DNA from 3 places in the Lentzea rhizosphaerae genome. Region 3 is predicted to be linked to each of the others. Evidence: riboswitches for the same ligand, from Rfam matches in the RefSeq annotation. Region 3 holds a riboswitch; each other region holds the start of a gene.
What was found. A riboswitch is a leader RNA that binds a small molecule or an ion and turns the genes downstream of it on or off. The one in region 3 is predicted to bind glycine.
Positions count from the first base shown of each region.

Region 1: it holds a riboswitch for glycine, as region 3 does, so the genes downstream of both, gcvP (aminomethyl-transferring glycine dehydrogenase) here and gcvH (glycine cleavage system protein GcvH) in region 3, are expected to answer to the same signal.
Region 2: it holds a riboswitch for glycine, as region 3 does, so the genes downstream of both, gcvT (glycine cleavage system aminomethyltransferase GcvT) here and gcvH (glycine cleavage system protein GcvH) in region 3, are expected to answer to the same signal.

Region 1 is NZ_JBHRZI010000027.1:279,317-284,374, reverse strand. Features, by position in the region: gene ACFOWZ_RS31230 (MerR family transcriptional regulator) at 97-663, shown strand; gene ACFOWZ_RS31225 (Clp protease N-terminal domain-containing protein) at 743-1,687, shown strand; glycine riboswitch at 1,744-1,842, shown strand; gene gcvP (aminomethyl-transferring glycine dehydrogenase) at 1,995-4,886, shown strand; gene ACFOWZ_RS31215 (class I SAM-dependent methyltransferase) at 5,048-5,058, opposite strand, start outside.
Region 2 is NZ_JBHRZI010000015.1:85,287-90,344, forward strand. Features, by position in the region: gene glyA (serine hydroxymethyltransferase) at 1-1,120, opposite strand, end outside; gene gcvT (glycine cleavage system aminomethyltransferase GcvT) at 1,136-2,230, opposite strand; glycine riboswitch at 2,330-2,417, opposite strand; glycine riboswitch at 2,419-2,509, opposite strand; gene ACFOWZ_RS17325 (DUF3817 domain-containing protein) at 2,555-2,857, opposite strand; gene ACFOWZ_RS17330 (hypothetical protein) at 2,872-3,255, opposite strand; gene ACFOWZ_RS17335 (hypothetical protein) at 3,462-3,956, opposite strand; gene ACFOWZ_RS17340 (hypothetical protein) at 4,121-4,300, opposite strand; gene ACFOWZ_RS17345 (CaiB/BaiF CoA transferase family protein) at 4,638-5,058, opposite strand, start outside.
Region 3 is NZ_JBHRZI010000011.1:318,535-323,592, forward strand. Features, by position in the region: gene ACFOWZ_RS08830 (hypothetical protein) at 1-608, shown strand, start outside; gene ACFOWZ_RS08835 (L-serine ammonia-lyase) at 595-1,959, opposite strand; gene gcvH (glycine cleavage system protein GcvH) at 1,989-2,369, opposite strand; glycine riboswitch at 2,432-2,524, opposite strand; gene ACFOWZ_RS08845 (alpha-L-fucosidase) at 2,663-4,906, shown strand; gene ald (alanine dehydrogenase) at 5,011-5,058, shown strand, end outside.

The DNA.
Region 1 (5,058 bases), on a different contig from region 3:
TTACCGTCGAACTCGAGTGGACGTCGCTGGTTCGCGCGAGCTGACGCAGCGGCTTGACGGCCTCGACTTTCGTGGCCGTTCCGAGGGGAGGCAGGCGTGGTCGAGGAAGCGCCCGTTCGGGCCGAATCCGGGCAGCAGGGTGAGCTGTTCCCGGACTCCTCGCTGCCGGACGAACTCGTCGGCTACCGGGGGCCCGCGGCGTGTCAGATCGCGGGCATCACGTACCGGCAGCTCGACTACTGGGCCCGGACCGGACTCGTCGCTCCGACGATACGGATGGCGCACGGCTCCGGCAGCCAGCGGTTGTACTCCTTCAAGGACATCCTGGTGCTCAAGGTCGTGAAGCGACTGCTGGACACCGGCGTCTCGTTGCAGAACATCCGCGTCGCGGTCGACCACCTGCGCCGGCGCGGCGTGCAGGACCTGGCGAAGATCACCCTCTTCTCGGACGGCACGACCGTCTACGAGTGCACCTCGCCGGAAGAGGTCGTCGACCTGCTGCAGGGCGGTCAGGGCGTGTTCGGCATCGCCGTGAGCGGTGCGATGCGCGAGATCAGCGGCACCATCCACGAGTTCCCGGCCGAACGTGCGGACGGCGTCGAGATCGCCCCGATGACCGAGGACGAGCTGACCCGCCGCCGCCGCGAGCGCGCCACCGGCTGAAGGATCATGGCCGGCTGGCCGCCCCGCGTGGCCGGTCGGCCGAAGCGTGCGGACCGCGCTGTTCCCTAGCGTCGAGCACATGACGAGCACACCCTCCTGGCAGGTTTTGAAGGTCCTGGCCGACGCGGCGCGGCAGGCGTCGCGGCTGGAGTCCGGCTTCGTCGGTACCGAGCACCTGCTGATCGCCCTGGCGGACTCGATCGGCCGCGGCCGCAGGCTGGGCGTCAAGTCGGTGCGGGCACAGGCGGTGGCCGGAGGCTGGACCGGTGACGACGGCGGCGCGGCCGTGTCCGGTCCGGAGGTCACCGCGCTGATGCGCATTGCCCACCACCACACTCACGTCGAGCCCGTGCTGCCGGTGAGTTGCGCCTTGGACGGGTGTTTGCGGTCGGCGATCGCAGAGGCCGGCGACGGCGTGCTGACCACGACCCATCTCTCGGTGGCGTTGCTGTCGCTGCCGTCCGGACGCGCCGCCGAGCTGTTCGGCGTTCTGCGGGTGGACGTCGAGGCCACGATCGAAGCCGTGCGGAAGGCCGCAGAACCGGAAGACGCTTCGGCGGTGTGGCTGCTGCGCCAGGCGGGGGCGTTGGAGGGCGAGTCCGGTAGCGGCACCATGCGGTGGCTGGCGCGGTTCGTCCTGCGTCGCCAGAGCACGGGCGGACCGGTGCTGAACGTCGTGCGAATGGAGGCGAACAGGCTCGCGGTGGCCGCTGGGCGTCAGGAAACGGCGGCGGACCTGGTGGCGGCGGTGCTCGCGGTCGACCACCAGCTGACTGCTGCCGGGTGGCGCTTGCGGCCGGAGCTCTCCTCCGGCGGGGCGGCGGCGCTGCGGGCGGCCGGTGTGGACCCGGCCACGTTGCCGGCGGCGACCGGCGCCGGGATCGAGCGGTTCATCGAGGGTGCCAAGCTCGTCGCGGCCCGGCGCGGGGAAGTGGTGGGCACCGCGCACCTGCTGGTCGCGGTGCGCGACGACCTGTTGGACCCCGTCGGCCGGGTGTTGCGGGATCTCGCCGTTGAGACGTAGGTCGCGTCCCTGGGGACTAGCGGGGCTGCCTGCGGGTATCCTTTGCGGGTAGTCGCTGAACTCAGGCGGGAGAGACCGGGATTCCACGAGCCCGGCGCCGAAGGAGCAAGTCCCTCCCCGGGAACCTCTCAGGCATCCAGGACCGCGTGAGCGAGACGCCTCTGGAAAGTGGATCCCGCTGCAGTGGGATCCCGCCGACGGTGAAAGCCCGTGCAGCTGCGGGTGAACCTCTCAGGCGCCCTTCGGGGTACGGACAGAGCGGGGAGGGCACCAGGACACGTGTGCCCGCAGCCCCCGGAGGCGTTTGATGACGCAGGACCGCATTCCGCTCGCCGCTCTCGAGCACGGCACCCCGTTCGCCGACCGCCACGTCGGTCCGCGCCCCGCCGAACTCGCGCGCATCCTCGACGTCATCGGCGTCGGATCGCTGGAGGAGCTGGCGCAGCGCGCGGTGCCGTCGTCCATCCACGAGCGCGACCTCGTGCTGGACCTGCCCGTCCCGGCGACCGAGACCGAGGCGCTGGCCGAGCTGCGTGAGCTGGCCGCGCAGAACCGCCCGATGACGCAGATGATCGGTCTCGGCTACTACGACACCGTCACGCCGGGCGTGATCCTGCGCAACGTCCTCGAAAGCCCCGCCTGGTACACGGCGTACACGCCGTACCAGCCGGAGATCTCGCAGGGCCGTCTCGAGGCGCTGCTGAACTTCCAGACCATGGTCGGCGACCTGACCGGCCTGCCCGTCGCGAACGCGTCCATGCTGGACGAGTCGACCGCCGCCGCCGAGGCGATGACGCTGGTGCGCCGCGCCGGCAAGTCCAAGTCGAACAAGTTCGTCATCGACGCCGACACGCTGCCCCAGACGCTCGCCGTCATCGAGACGCGCGCGGAGCCGTTGGGCATCGAGATCGTCGTCGCCGATCTGTCGCAGGGCATCGAGGGCCTCGGCCTGGGCGGCGACTTCTTCGGCGTGCTGCTGTCGTACCCCGGCGCGTCCGGTGTGGTGCGCGACCAGGCCGCGTTGATCGAGGAGATCCACGCCGCCGGTGCACAGGCCGTCGTCGCCGCCGACCTGCTCGCGTTGACGCTGCTGCGCGCGCCGGGCGAGATCGGCGCGGACGTCGTCATCGGCACCACCCAGCGCTTCGGCGTGCCGATCGGCTTCGGTGGCCCGCACGCCGGGTACATGGCCGTCCGGTCCGGCCTGGAGCGTCAGCTGCCCGGCCGTCTCGTGGGCGTCTCCGTCGACGCGGACGGGTCCCTGGCCTACCGCCTCGCGTTGCAGACGCGCGAGCAGCACATCCGCCGTGAGAAGGCCACGTCGAACATCTGCACCGCGCAGGTGCTGCTGGCCGTGATCGCGTCCATGTACGCCGTCTACCACGGTCCCGAGGGCCTGCGCGCCATCGCGACCCGCGTGCACCGCCTGGCCACCGTGCTCGCCACGGGCCTGTGCGAGGCCGGTCTCGACGTCGTGCACGGCGAGTTCTTCGACACCGTCCAGGTCCGCGTTCCCGGTGAGGCTGCGGCGGTCGTCGAGAAGGCCCGCGCGGCCGGCATCAACCTCCGCAAGGTCGACGAGGACGTCGTGGCGATCGCGTGCGACGAGAAGACCACGCGGGCGCACCTCGTCGCGGTGTGGGAGGCGTTCGGGGTCACCGGGGCCGATGTGGACGCGATCGACGCCGACACCGCAGACGGCATCCCGGCCGACCTGCGCCGCACGTCGGACTACCTGACGCACCCGGTCTTCCACGCGCACCGCTCCGAGACCGCGCTGCTGCGCTACCTGCGCGCGTTGTCCGACAAGGACGTCGCGCTCGACCGCAGCATGATCCCGCTCGGCTCCTGCACGATGAAGCTGAACGCGACCGCGGAGATGGAGTCCATCACCTGGCCGGAGTTCTCGACGCTGCACCCGTTCGCGCCCGCCGAGGACGCCGCCGGTCTGCTGAAGATCGTCTCCGACCTGGAGGCCTGGCTGGCGGAGGTCACTGGCTACGACGCCGTGTCGCTGCAGCCCAACGCCGGTTCGCAGGGCGAGTTCGCCGGTCTGCTGGCGATCCGCGCGTACCACCGTTCGCGCAACGAGGAAGCGCGTGACGTCTGCCTGATCCCGTCGTCCGCCCACGGCACGAACGCCGCGTCCGCTGTGATGGCCGGCATGCGCGTCGTCGTCGTGAAGTGCGATGACAAGGGCAACATCGACATGGGCCACCTGCGTTCCACGGTCGCCGAGCACGCGGACGACCTGGCCGCGATCATGATCACCTACCCGTCGACCCACGGCGTGTACGAGGACACCGTCCGCGAGGTCTGCGGCCTGGTCCACGACGCGGGCGGCCAGGTGTACGTCGACGGCGCGAACCTCAACGCCCTGATCGGCCTGGCGCGCTACGGCAAGTTCGGCTCGGACGTCTCGCACCTGAACCTGCACAAGACGTTCTGCATCCCGCACGGCGGTGGCGGCCCCGGCGTCGGCCCGATCGGCGTGCGTTCGCACCTCGCGCCGTTCCTGCCGAACCACCCGCTCCAGCCGACCGCCGGGCCTGCCACGGGCGTGGGCCCGATCTCCGCGGCTCCCTGGGGTTCCGCGTCGATCCTGCCGATCTCGTGGGCCTACGTGCGCATGATGGGCGGCGACGGCCTGCGCCGCGCCACCCTGACCGCCGTGGCGGCCGCCAACTACGTCGCACGCAGGCTGGACGAGCACTACCCGGTCCTCTACACCGGCGAGGGCGGCTTCGTCGCCCACGAGTGCATCCTCGACCTGCGCCCGATCACCAAGGCCACCGGCGTGACGGTGGACGACGTCGCCAAGCGTCTCGCCGACTACGGCCTGCACGCCCCGACGATGTCGTTCCCGGTCGCCGGCACCCTGATGGTCGAGCCGACCGAGTCCGAGGACCTGGCCGAGATCGACAGGTTCATCGACGCCATGATCGCCATCAAGCGCGAGATCGACCGCGTGGGCGCGGGCGAGTGGCCCGTCGAGGACAACCCGCTGCGCAACGCCCCGCACACCGCGGCCTGCGTGACCACGGGCTCCTGGGACCACCCGTACACCCGCGAGGAGGCCGTGTTCCCGGCCGGTACTTCTGCTCCGAAGATCTGGCCGCCGGTCCGCCGCATCGACGGCGCGAAGGGCGACCGCAACCTGGTCTGCTCCTGCCCACCGCTCTCCGCCTACAACAGCTGATCAACTGATGAACGGCGCTTTTGTCCACCTCAGGTGAACAAAAGCGCCGTTCATCGCTTTCAAGCTCCGGCGGGGCAGGCGGGGTCGCCGCAGTCCTCGGCGTCCAGCTCGACGGTTTCACCGCACCGCTGACAGATCTGGTCGTTCACCGCCAGATGGTCTCACCCGCGCC
Region 2 (5,058 bases), on a different contig from region 3:
ACGCCGGCGTACCAATCCGAAGCCCAGACGTCACCATCGGCGGCCGAGGGTCATTGGGAACAGCGTTGCGGTTGACCGTGATCCCGATCTGGTGCAGCACGTCCTCAGCCTGCTTCCCGTCCAACTCGGACGAGACCAGGTCGACCAGAACCAGGTGCACATCGGTGCCCCCGGTCAGCACCTTCACCCCAGCAGCCGCGACGTCCGCCTGCGACAGACGGTCCGCGAGAATCCGCGCCCCCTCCAGCGTCCGCCGCTGACGGTCCGCGAACTCCGGCGAGGCGGCGTGCTTGAACGCCACCGCCTTGGCCGCGATCACGTGCTCCAGAGGCCCACCCTGCTGGCCCGGGAACACCGCCGAGTTGATCTTCTTGGCGATGTCCGCGTCGTTCGACAGGATCACGCCGCCGCGGGGACCGCCGAGGGTCTTGTGCGTGGTGGTCGTGGTGACGTGCGCGTGCGGCACGGGCGACGGGTGGAGCCCTGCGGCCACCAGGCCGGCGAAGTGGGCCATGTCCACCATCAGGTAGGCCTCGACCGAGTCGGCGATGCGGCGGAACTCGGCGAAGTCCAGCTGGCGCGGGTAGGCGGACCAGCCGGCGACGATCAGCTTCGGGCGGTGCTCGGCAGCGAGGCGCTCGACCTCGGCCATGTCGACGCGGCCGTCCTCGTCGGAGACGTGGTACGGCACGACGTTGTAGAGCTTGCCGGAGAAGTTGATGCGCATGCCGTGGGTCAGGTGGCCGCCGTGCGCGAGGTCCAGGCCCAGGATCGTGTCGCCGGGCTGGAGCAGGGCGAACATCGCGGCCGCGTTGGCCTGCGCGCCCGAGTGCGGCTGGACGTTCGCGAAGCCGGCGCCGAAGAGCGACTTGATGCGCTCGATGGCCAAGCGCTCGACCACGTCGACGTGCTCGCAGCCGCCGTAGTAGCGGCGGCCGGGGTAGCCCTCGGCGTACTTGTTGGTGAGCACGGAACCCTGTGCCTGCAACACCGACACGGGCGTGAAGTTCTCCGAGGCGATCATCTCGAGGGTGCCCTGCTGGCGCGCCAGCTCGGCGGCAACGGCCTCGGCGACCTCGGGGTCGTACTCCGCGAGGGAGGCGTTGAACTGCTCGGACATCTGAGGATCTCCCTATTACTTGGCGCGCTTGTAGAACGGAAGTGCGACGACCTCGACCGGCTGCTTCTTGCCGCGGACGTCCACCAGCAGTTGGGTGCCCGGCTCGGCACTCGCCTTCGTGACGTAGGCCATGGCCACCGAGTAGCCGAGCGTCGGGGAGAGGGCGCCCGAGGTGACCTCGCCGACGACCTCGTCGCCGTTCAGCACCGCGTAACCGTGGCGCGGGGCGCGGCGCTCGGGGGTCTTCAGTCCAACGAGGACCGAGTCCACACCGGACTCCGACACCTTCGTCAGCGCGTCGCGGCCCACGAAGTCGCCCGGCTTGTCGAGCTTCACGACGCGGCCGAGGTTCGCGTGGTACGGCGTGAGGGACGTCGTCAACTCGTTGCCGTACAACGGCATTCCGGCTTCGAGACGCAACGTGTCGCGGCAGCCGAGGCCGCACGGCTTGAGGTCGTGCGCGGCACCGGCCTCGAGCAGCGCGTTCCAGACGGCCGGGGCGTCGGCGGGCGCGAGGAACAGCTCGAAGCCCTCCTCACCCGTGTAGCCGGTGCGGGCCAGGAGCGCGTCCACGCCCGCGACGGACGACGGGTACGAGGCGTAGTACTTGACCGTCGAGAGGTCGGTGTCGGTCAGGCCCGACAGGATCTCGACCGACTTCGGGCCCTGGATCGCGATCAACGCGTACTCCGTCGAGGAGTCCGTCACGACGGTGTCGAAACCGGCGGCGCGCTCCACCAGTGCCTCGGCGACCACGGCCGCGTTGGAGGCGTTCGCGACGACCATGTACTCCTCGTCGCCCAGCCGGTACACGATCAGGTCGTCGATCACGCCGCCGTCGGCCTGGGTGATCATCGTGTAGCGGGCCTTGCCGACGGCCAGCGCGGAGATGTGGCCGACCAGCGCGTAGTCGAGGGCCTCGCCGGCCTGCGGTCCGGTCAGCACGATCTCACCCATGTGCGTGAGGTCGAACAGGCCCGCGGTGGTGCGCACCGCGTGGTGCTCGGCGAGCTCGCTGGAGTAGCGCAGCGGCATCCGCCAGCCCGCGAAGTCGGTGAACATCGCGCCGAGCTGCTCGTGCTCGGCGTTCAGAGGCGTGAGGCGGGACATCAGAACGCTCCTCCAGGGTGCGCCGAAGAGCCGGACCAGGCCGGCTGAGGCAACAGAAGAATGACACGGTCCATCGGAGACTCCTCTTCCAGAGCAGCCTCCCCCTCTGTCATGAGCCTGAGAGCTTCGCCGCGCGGAACGCGACTTGCACCGTGGGCGAGGCCGATGGGCCTGCTTTCCAGAGTTGCCTTCGTCGTGCGGTATCTGTGCCTGAGAGATTCCGGGGAGGAGTTGCTCCTTCGGCGCCCACACTCAAGTGAGCTCTCCCGCGCGACATCGACGGCCGTGTTCAGTTGGTAGCCCCAGACGCTAGCAGGCCAAACGTCACAGCGGCACGCCCTGCGCAGTCTTCTCGACCACCTTGCGCTCCGCCCAGAACGACAGGAACGGCACGGTGCCGGCGAGGAGCACGAGCGCGGTGCCCTTGATCGACCAGCGCAGCTTGAGCGCCAGGTCGACGGAAATCACCAGGTAGATGGCGTAGAGGAAGCCGTGGACGGGGCCGACGACCTTCATGAACCCGCCCATGTCCGCGGCGTACTTGAGCACCATCGCCACGACCAGGAGCAGCAGGAAGACACCGACCACGTAAGCCATGACCCTGAACCGGGTCAACGCACCCTTCATCTGCCCGCCTTCGCTCAACGACCGTCCCGCGCGTTGAGGTCCGCGAGCATGCGGTTGTAGGCCGCGAGCTCCGCGTCTTCTTCGTCGTCGAACTGCTCGACAGGCGCGGGTTTGACGGCGTCAACGGTAGTCACCGGCTCAGGAGCGGCGACAACCGGCTCCGGCGCGGAGAGAGCCTCGTCACTGCGCTGGCGCGACAGGCGGCGGAAGCGCCACACCATGAAGAGGGGGAAGAGGCCGAAGAGCGGCCACTGGAGCACGTAACCCAGGTTCTGGAACGTGCCGCTGGCGGACTCGAAGCGCTGCCACTGCCACCACGCGAGCCCGCAACAGGCGATCAGAGCGACCAGGCAGCCGAGCCCGATCAAGATTCGCTGAGGGGTGAGGAGGCCGCGCACGACCTCCAGCCTACTTGGGTAGGGCTCCCGCCTCCGAGAGCCTGCCCCGTACATCACTTGGGTAGGGCCTCCGCATAAGGAGGCCGACCCGGTTGGGGGTCCGGGGGCTTGCCCCGGCTGGGGTGTGGGGGCTCGGCCCCCACAAAACACGCGGAACGAACTTCGGCGAGCGCTCCCGCGAGCACACCCCTCCCGTTCGTTGCGCCCTACGCCACGCCGTCCCGGCGCTGCCTCTGCAGACGTGCGACGCACCAGGCCGCGGCAGAACCACGGCGAAGGTGCTGGAGAACCGTCATCGGTCCCAGGCGCCTCCCGAGGTCGGCAGGGCTGAGGCCGGCAGCGCGGTAGTCGAGCGCACGCTGGTCCAACGGGCTGATGCCCGCGTCCCACCACTGCTCGGCCTCGCTGACGTCACCAACCAGCTGCCAGTAGCTCGCCGCGGCGGCGAGCAGTGCCTCGGGTGCCTCCGGCGCCCGCTTGCGCATCGCGGCCACGTAGGCCGGATCCGCCGAGTCGACCTTGACCAAGCCACGCGACCCGCTCCGTGCGGCACCCCGCTGCACTGGGATGCCTGGCGCCGAGGGGGGAGCCTCCGCGAGCCACGCGTTCTTGATCCGGTTCACCTCCTGCATCTCTGCGTCATCAGACCGTTCAGCCGCCCACTGCTTCAACAGCTCGTGGACCCCGGAGTCCTCGACCATCCATGCCTCCTCGTCGGTCGGGGATCGGCCATTGCAGCGGAAGGTATTCGGTAGGTCTGACAATCGCCAGACCCTGAATCCCCAGAACACCCGTTACCAGTGCGTGATTGGCCTCATTCCACCCATCCGGCTCAGTCCGAACGGCCGAGGATCACCGAGAGTCACTAGGCGACGGGGGTTGCCGTCCCGAAGAGGCTCCTGACGAAGGTGATGATCGACTCCGCGCCCTGTCGCAGCCACCCGAGGACCTGCTGAACCGCGGCAGCGGACTGCTCGGGCTGGGTGATCAGGAGGAACAGCACCAGCGCGACGCCCGCCAGCACTAGCACCTTCTTGAGGTTCACAGGTACCTCTCCGTCCATGTCGTTCACAGGGTGAGCGGCGGACCGCCCGTGTCACCCGTCATGGTCCCTCATTCACCCATGCGATGAACAACGACCACGCCCAACTGTTCCCGGGATCCACCAGCGGCACACGCCTACATGACGGGGAATGTCACCCGAATGGCGGCTAAAGAGCTCTCTGTCCAGCGCCGATGTCCTGGGCACGAGGTGAACACGGACACCCTCGCATCCCACAGCTTGGACCAGACACTGTTGTACCGGGTCTCACCCGTATGCCGAACCGCCGGCATCACGCTCTGTCACGTCGTCGTGTCGCAATTAATGCGCACCCGAGCATTCAGCCAATTACTCCTGACCGCCGCAGTTCCATAATTTGGGCATCCGCCACACCCATGTCGGCAAGCACTTCCCCGGTGTGCACCCCGGTCGAAACCGGAGGCGTCGGAACCGACGTCGGCGTCCGGTCGAAGCGCGGAGCCGGCGCGGGGTGCAGCGCCCCCTCGACGTCCACGAACGTGGCACGCGTTGCGTTGTACGGGTGACGCGCCGCCTCCTCGGGCGTGAGCACCGGAGCCAGGCACGCGTCCGTCTCCCGCGCCAGGTCGGCCCACTCGTCACGAGAGCGCGTCTTCACCGCCGCCGCGATGCGTTCCCGCAGCTCAGGCCAGTTCGCCGGGTCGTTGCGCGACGGCGCGTCCTCCAAGCCCAGCACGCGCACCAGGTCGGCGTAGAACTTCTCCTCCAGCGCGCCCACGGCC
Region 3 (5,058 bases):
GCTGGACCCAGGCCGAGCTGGACGTCCTCGACGGCGATCCCGCGCTGGTCCCGTACGACATCGTGAAGCAGTTCGCCCGGGAGTCCACGGATCACTTCGACCGCGACGAGTACGAGCTCGCGTGGCGGCGGCTCGCGCACCGGGTGGTCGGGGTCCTGGAGAACGAGCCGGACTCCATGTACACCACGGGACTGGAGCAGGCGCGCTTCACCAGTTGGCCTGAACACGAGCGCATCGCGCTGCGGTCCATGATCACCGACGTCGTCGTGCGCGCGGCCGGGGACGAGCAGCGCTGGCCGGCGTTGAACGACCTGATCCAGGCTGCAGCCCAGCTGGACCAGGACATGACCCCGTGGCTGCGTCTGGTCGAAAGCCTTCCCGACGGGGCCTTCGCGCATCTCGCCGCCTACTGGTCGCGGGACTTCCTGGTCAGCGACAGCAGCACCTACGGCGCCTGGCTGTTCTGGAAGAACCCCTCGGCGGGCGAGCAGATCGAGGAGTGGCTGCTCACCGCCGCCCTGCGCGACCGTCTGTCCGCAATGGACAGCGAGGTCGCGCAGAGGGCGCTGGAGCAGATCGACCAGGTGGCCGAGTTCAGCACTCGATGACGTTCACGGCGAGGCCGCCGCGTGCGGTCTCCTTGTACTTCACCGACATGTCCTTGCCGGTGTCGCGCATGGTCTTGATGACCTTGTCCAGCGAGACGAAGTGCGAGCCGTCGCCGCGCAACGCCATGCGCACCGCCGTGATGGCCTTGATGGACGCGACGGCGTTGCGTTCGATGCACGGGATCTGCACCAGGCCGCCGATCGGGTCGCAGGTCAGGCCGAGGTTGTGCTCCATGGCGATCTCGGCCGCGTTCTCGACCTGTTCCGGCGTGCCGCCGAGGACCTCGGCCAGGCCACCGGCGGCCATCGAGCACGCAGAGCCGACCTCGCCCTGACAGCCGACCTCGGCGCCGGAGATCGACGCGTTCTCCTTGAACAGCACGCCGATCGCGCCCGCGGTGAGCAGGAACCGGACGACACCGTCGTCGTTGGCTCCCGGCACGAACTTCGTGTAGTAGTGCAGAACCGCGGGCACGATGCCGGCCGCGCCGTTCGTCGGTGCGGTGACGACTCGGCCGCCCGCCGCGTTCTCCTCGTTGACCGCCAACGCGAAGAGCGTCACCCAGTCCATGACGCGCAGCGGGTCGGTGACGAAGTGCTCGCCCTCCAGCCGCTTGCGCATCTCGGCGGCGCGGCGGCGGACCTTGAGACCGCCGGGCAGGACGCCCTGTTCGGTGCAGCCGCGTTCCACGCACTCCTGCATGACGTGCCAGATGTGCAGAAGTCCTTGCCGGACCTCGTCCTCGCTCCGCCACGACAGCTCGTTGGCCATCATGATCTCGCTGATCGACAGGCCGGTTTCGCGGCAGCGCGCGAGCAGTTCGTCGCCGGTCAGGAACGGGTGCGGCAACGGTGTCGTGTCCGGCTTGATCCGGTCCGTGCCCGAAGCGTTCTCGTCGACGACGAAGCCGCCGCCGATCGAGTAGTAGACGGCGTGCTCGACCGACTCGTCGCCCTTGTACGCCTCGAAACTCATCCCGTTGGGGTGCAACGGAAGCGACTTGCGGCGGTGCATGACGAGATCGCGGTCGTGCACGAAGCCGATCTCGTGCGCGCCGCCGAGCCGGAGCCGTCCGCCCGCGACGATCTCCTCGACGCGGGTGGCCGCGACCGTGGGGTCGACTTCTTCCGGGAGGTTGCCTTCGAGACCGAGGAACACGGCCTTGGGGCTGCCGTGCCCGTGCCCGGTCGCACCGAGGGAGCCGAAGAGCTCGACGTGCACGCGGTCCACTTCGGACACCCGCGAGCCGAGCTTCTCGACGAACATCGCGGCCGCGCGCATAGGGCCGACGGTGTGGGAGCTGGACGGTCCGATGCCGACGGAGAAGAGGTCGAAAACGCTGATCGCCACTGATCAGTCCTTCGTGGTGGGGTCCGCTGTCAGTCTTTGGTGAGCTCGGCGTACTTCGCCGCCGTGAGCAGGTTCTCCGCCGACTCGACGCGCACCTTGAACAGCCAGCCGGCACCGTACGGCTCGTTGTTGATGACCGCCGGGTCGTCCACGACAGCGCTGTTGACCTCGATCACCTCACCGGTGACGGGCGAGAACAGGTCGCTGACCGACTTGGTGGACTCGAGCTCGCCGCACACCTCGTTGGAGACGACCTTCGCGCCGACCTCGGGGAGCTGAACGAAGACGATGTCACCGAGGGCGTCTGCGGCGTACTCGGTGATCCCGCAGGTCAACGGGTCCTGGGTACCCGGCGTCCAGTCGACCCACTCGTGTTCGTGGGTGTAGAGCAGGTTCTCGGGGAACTCCACGGCGACTCCTCTGGCTGTGACGGGTCAGGACAACTAACGCCCCCTCCGCCGTGCAGAGTTGCCTACCCCGAGCGGTCTTGCTGCCTGAGAGTGTGCGGGAGCTTGCCCCTTCGGCGCCCCGACCAGTTCGTCGAGGTCTCTCCCACTCGGGTTCTGGTGCCTCACGGGCACCGCGGCCGGTCTTCAGTTCTCGGCGCGAACGCTATGTGCGGCCACCGCCAAGTGTCAACGCGAGATGGTTGACATCGGGACGAGCGCTGCCAGGGTGAGGTGAGGCAGACATCGGAGGTCTCATGAGGAAACCGTTCGTCCTCACCCTGCTCGCCTCACTGGTGCTGACTCCCGTCCCGGCTGCGTCGGCCGCAGACGCCCCAGCTCCCCTCACCGTCCCCATCGGCCACCTCTTCGACAACGACGGCATCGACACCGCGTCGGACCGGACCGGGAACTTCGACGGCTCCGGCTACGCGTTCCCCGCGGAGGGTCTGCCGTCCGGCCAGGTCACGGCCGATGGTGTGCCGTACCTGTTCCCGGGAAATTCACAGACCAAGAACAACAACGTGGTCGCGACGGGCCAGCGGATCGAGCTTCCGAAGGGCCGTTATCTCACCGCGCACTTCCTCGTGGCGTCCTCGTACGGGGCGGCCGGCGGGACCGCCACGGTGCACTACGCGGACGGATCGTCCACGACCGGTGCTCTCAGCGGACCTGACTGGTACTCCGGCAGTGGTCCGATCTCCGCGCCGTTCCGGTACTCGCCCGGCGGGACCGACCAGCACCCGGTGTCGATCGGGACCGCCCAGGTGTGGGCGGATCCTCAGAAGGACGCGGTCGCCGTCACGCTGCCGGTGACGAACCCGGCGGTCGAGGGCAAGTCCTCGCTGCACGTCTTCGCGCTGTCGTTGCAGCCCGCAGGCAAGGGCGAGGTGCTCGCGGTCCGCGGCGCGCGCAGCACGACCAAGCTGCCGCGGGTGGGTGGTCAGACGATCGAGGCCACCGTCGTGAACCTCGGCGACCGGTGGGTCTCGAACGTCTCGGTGCGGGCGGAGGGCCTCGGTGTCGTGACGCTCCAACCGGCGCTGGTTCGTCGGCTCGCGCCCGGTGAGGAGGCGCGGGTGCGGATCGGAATCCACGCCTACCGGACCGGCACGTTCGACGGGAAGGTCATCGCGTCGTCCGGACGTGTGTCGGCCTCGCAGAAGGCCAGGTTCACGCTGGGAGTGGCGGACTACCAGGCGACCGACGCGTCGCTCGGCACCCACGAGTCGCCGTACTGGTTCGACGACGCGAAGTTCGGGATCTTCATCCACTGGGGGCTGTACTCGGTGCCCGCGTGGTCGCCGCCGGGCGAGCAGTACGCGGAGTGGTACTGGCAGTGGATGCAGAACCCGTCCAACGCCGTGAACGCCTACCACGCGGCGACGTACGGGAAGGACTTCGCCTACGACCAGTTCATCCCGCAGTTCACCGCGTCGAAGTTCGATCCGCGCGAGTGGGTGAGGTTGTTCGAGGAGGCGGGCGCGAAGTACTACGTGCTGACCTCGAAGCACCACGAGGGCTTCGCGCTGTGGGACTCGAAGGTGTCCGGCCGCGACTCCGTCGATCTCGGGCCACGCCGCGACCTGGTGAAGGAGCTGTTCGACGCGTCGCGGAAGTACACGCCTGGACTGAAGAACGGCCTCTACTTCTCGATGCCTGAGTGGTTCAACCCGGACAACCCGTGGAGTGGCCACGGGCCGCGCAATCCCTACTCCGGCGCGCCTGAGCCCTACACCGGCTACCAGGCCGGGAGGGATTTCGTGAAGGACTACCAGGCGCCGCAGATGACCGAGCTGGTCGACGGGTACGACCCGGACGTCATCTGGTGTGACATCGGCGGCGCGAACGACTCGCGGCGGGTGCTGGCGGACTACTTCAACAAGGCCAAGAACCGGGCCGTGCCCAAGGACGTGACGGTCGACGACCGGTGCGGCATCCCGACCCACGACTACACGACGCCGGAGTACGCGACGTACCCGAACACCGTGGTGAAGAAGTGGGAGGCCTCCCGCGGTCTCGACCCGCGCTCGTACGGGTGGAACCGGGCGACGCCGGACTCGATGTACATGACCGCGGACGAGGTGATCGACACGCTGGTCGACACGACGTCCAAGAACGGCAACTTCCTGCTGGACATCGGCCCGCGGGCGGACGGCTCGATCCCGGAGATCATGCAGCAGCGCCTGCGCGAGACCGGGGCGTGGCTGCGGACGAACGGCGAGTCGATCTACGGCACGACGTACTGGTCGCGGATGGCCCAGCTGGGTTCGCTGCGGTTCACCGTGAAGCCGAACGAGGCGTTCTACATCACCTCGCTGGACCGGCCGGGGTCACAGCTCGTGGTCGACGCACCGGTGCCGGTGCGCGATGGTGACCGCATCACGCTGCTGGGGCACGACAAGCCCCTGAAGTGGACCCGATCGGGTGGAAAACTGGTGGTCGACGTGCCTGCGGGCGTCGGCCAGCACGCATGGGTGTTCAAGGTCGCTTTGTCCTAGGAGAACAACCGGACAGTGCCCGGATAGTGCGATCCGCACGGTGACATGACCTTCCGGCTGCCTCACATTGTGAGACAGAGGCCAGCCCGATCGGAGGAGTCACCGTGCGGATCGCAGTTCCCCGCGAGATCAAGAACCACGAGTACCGCGTC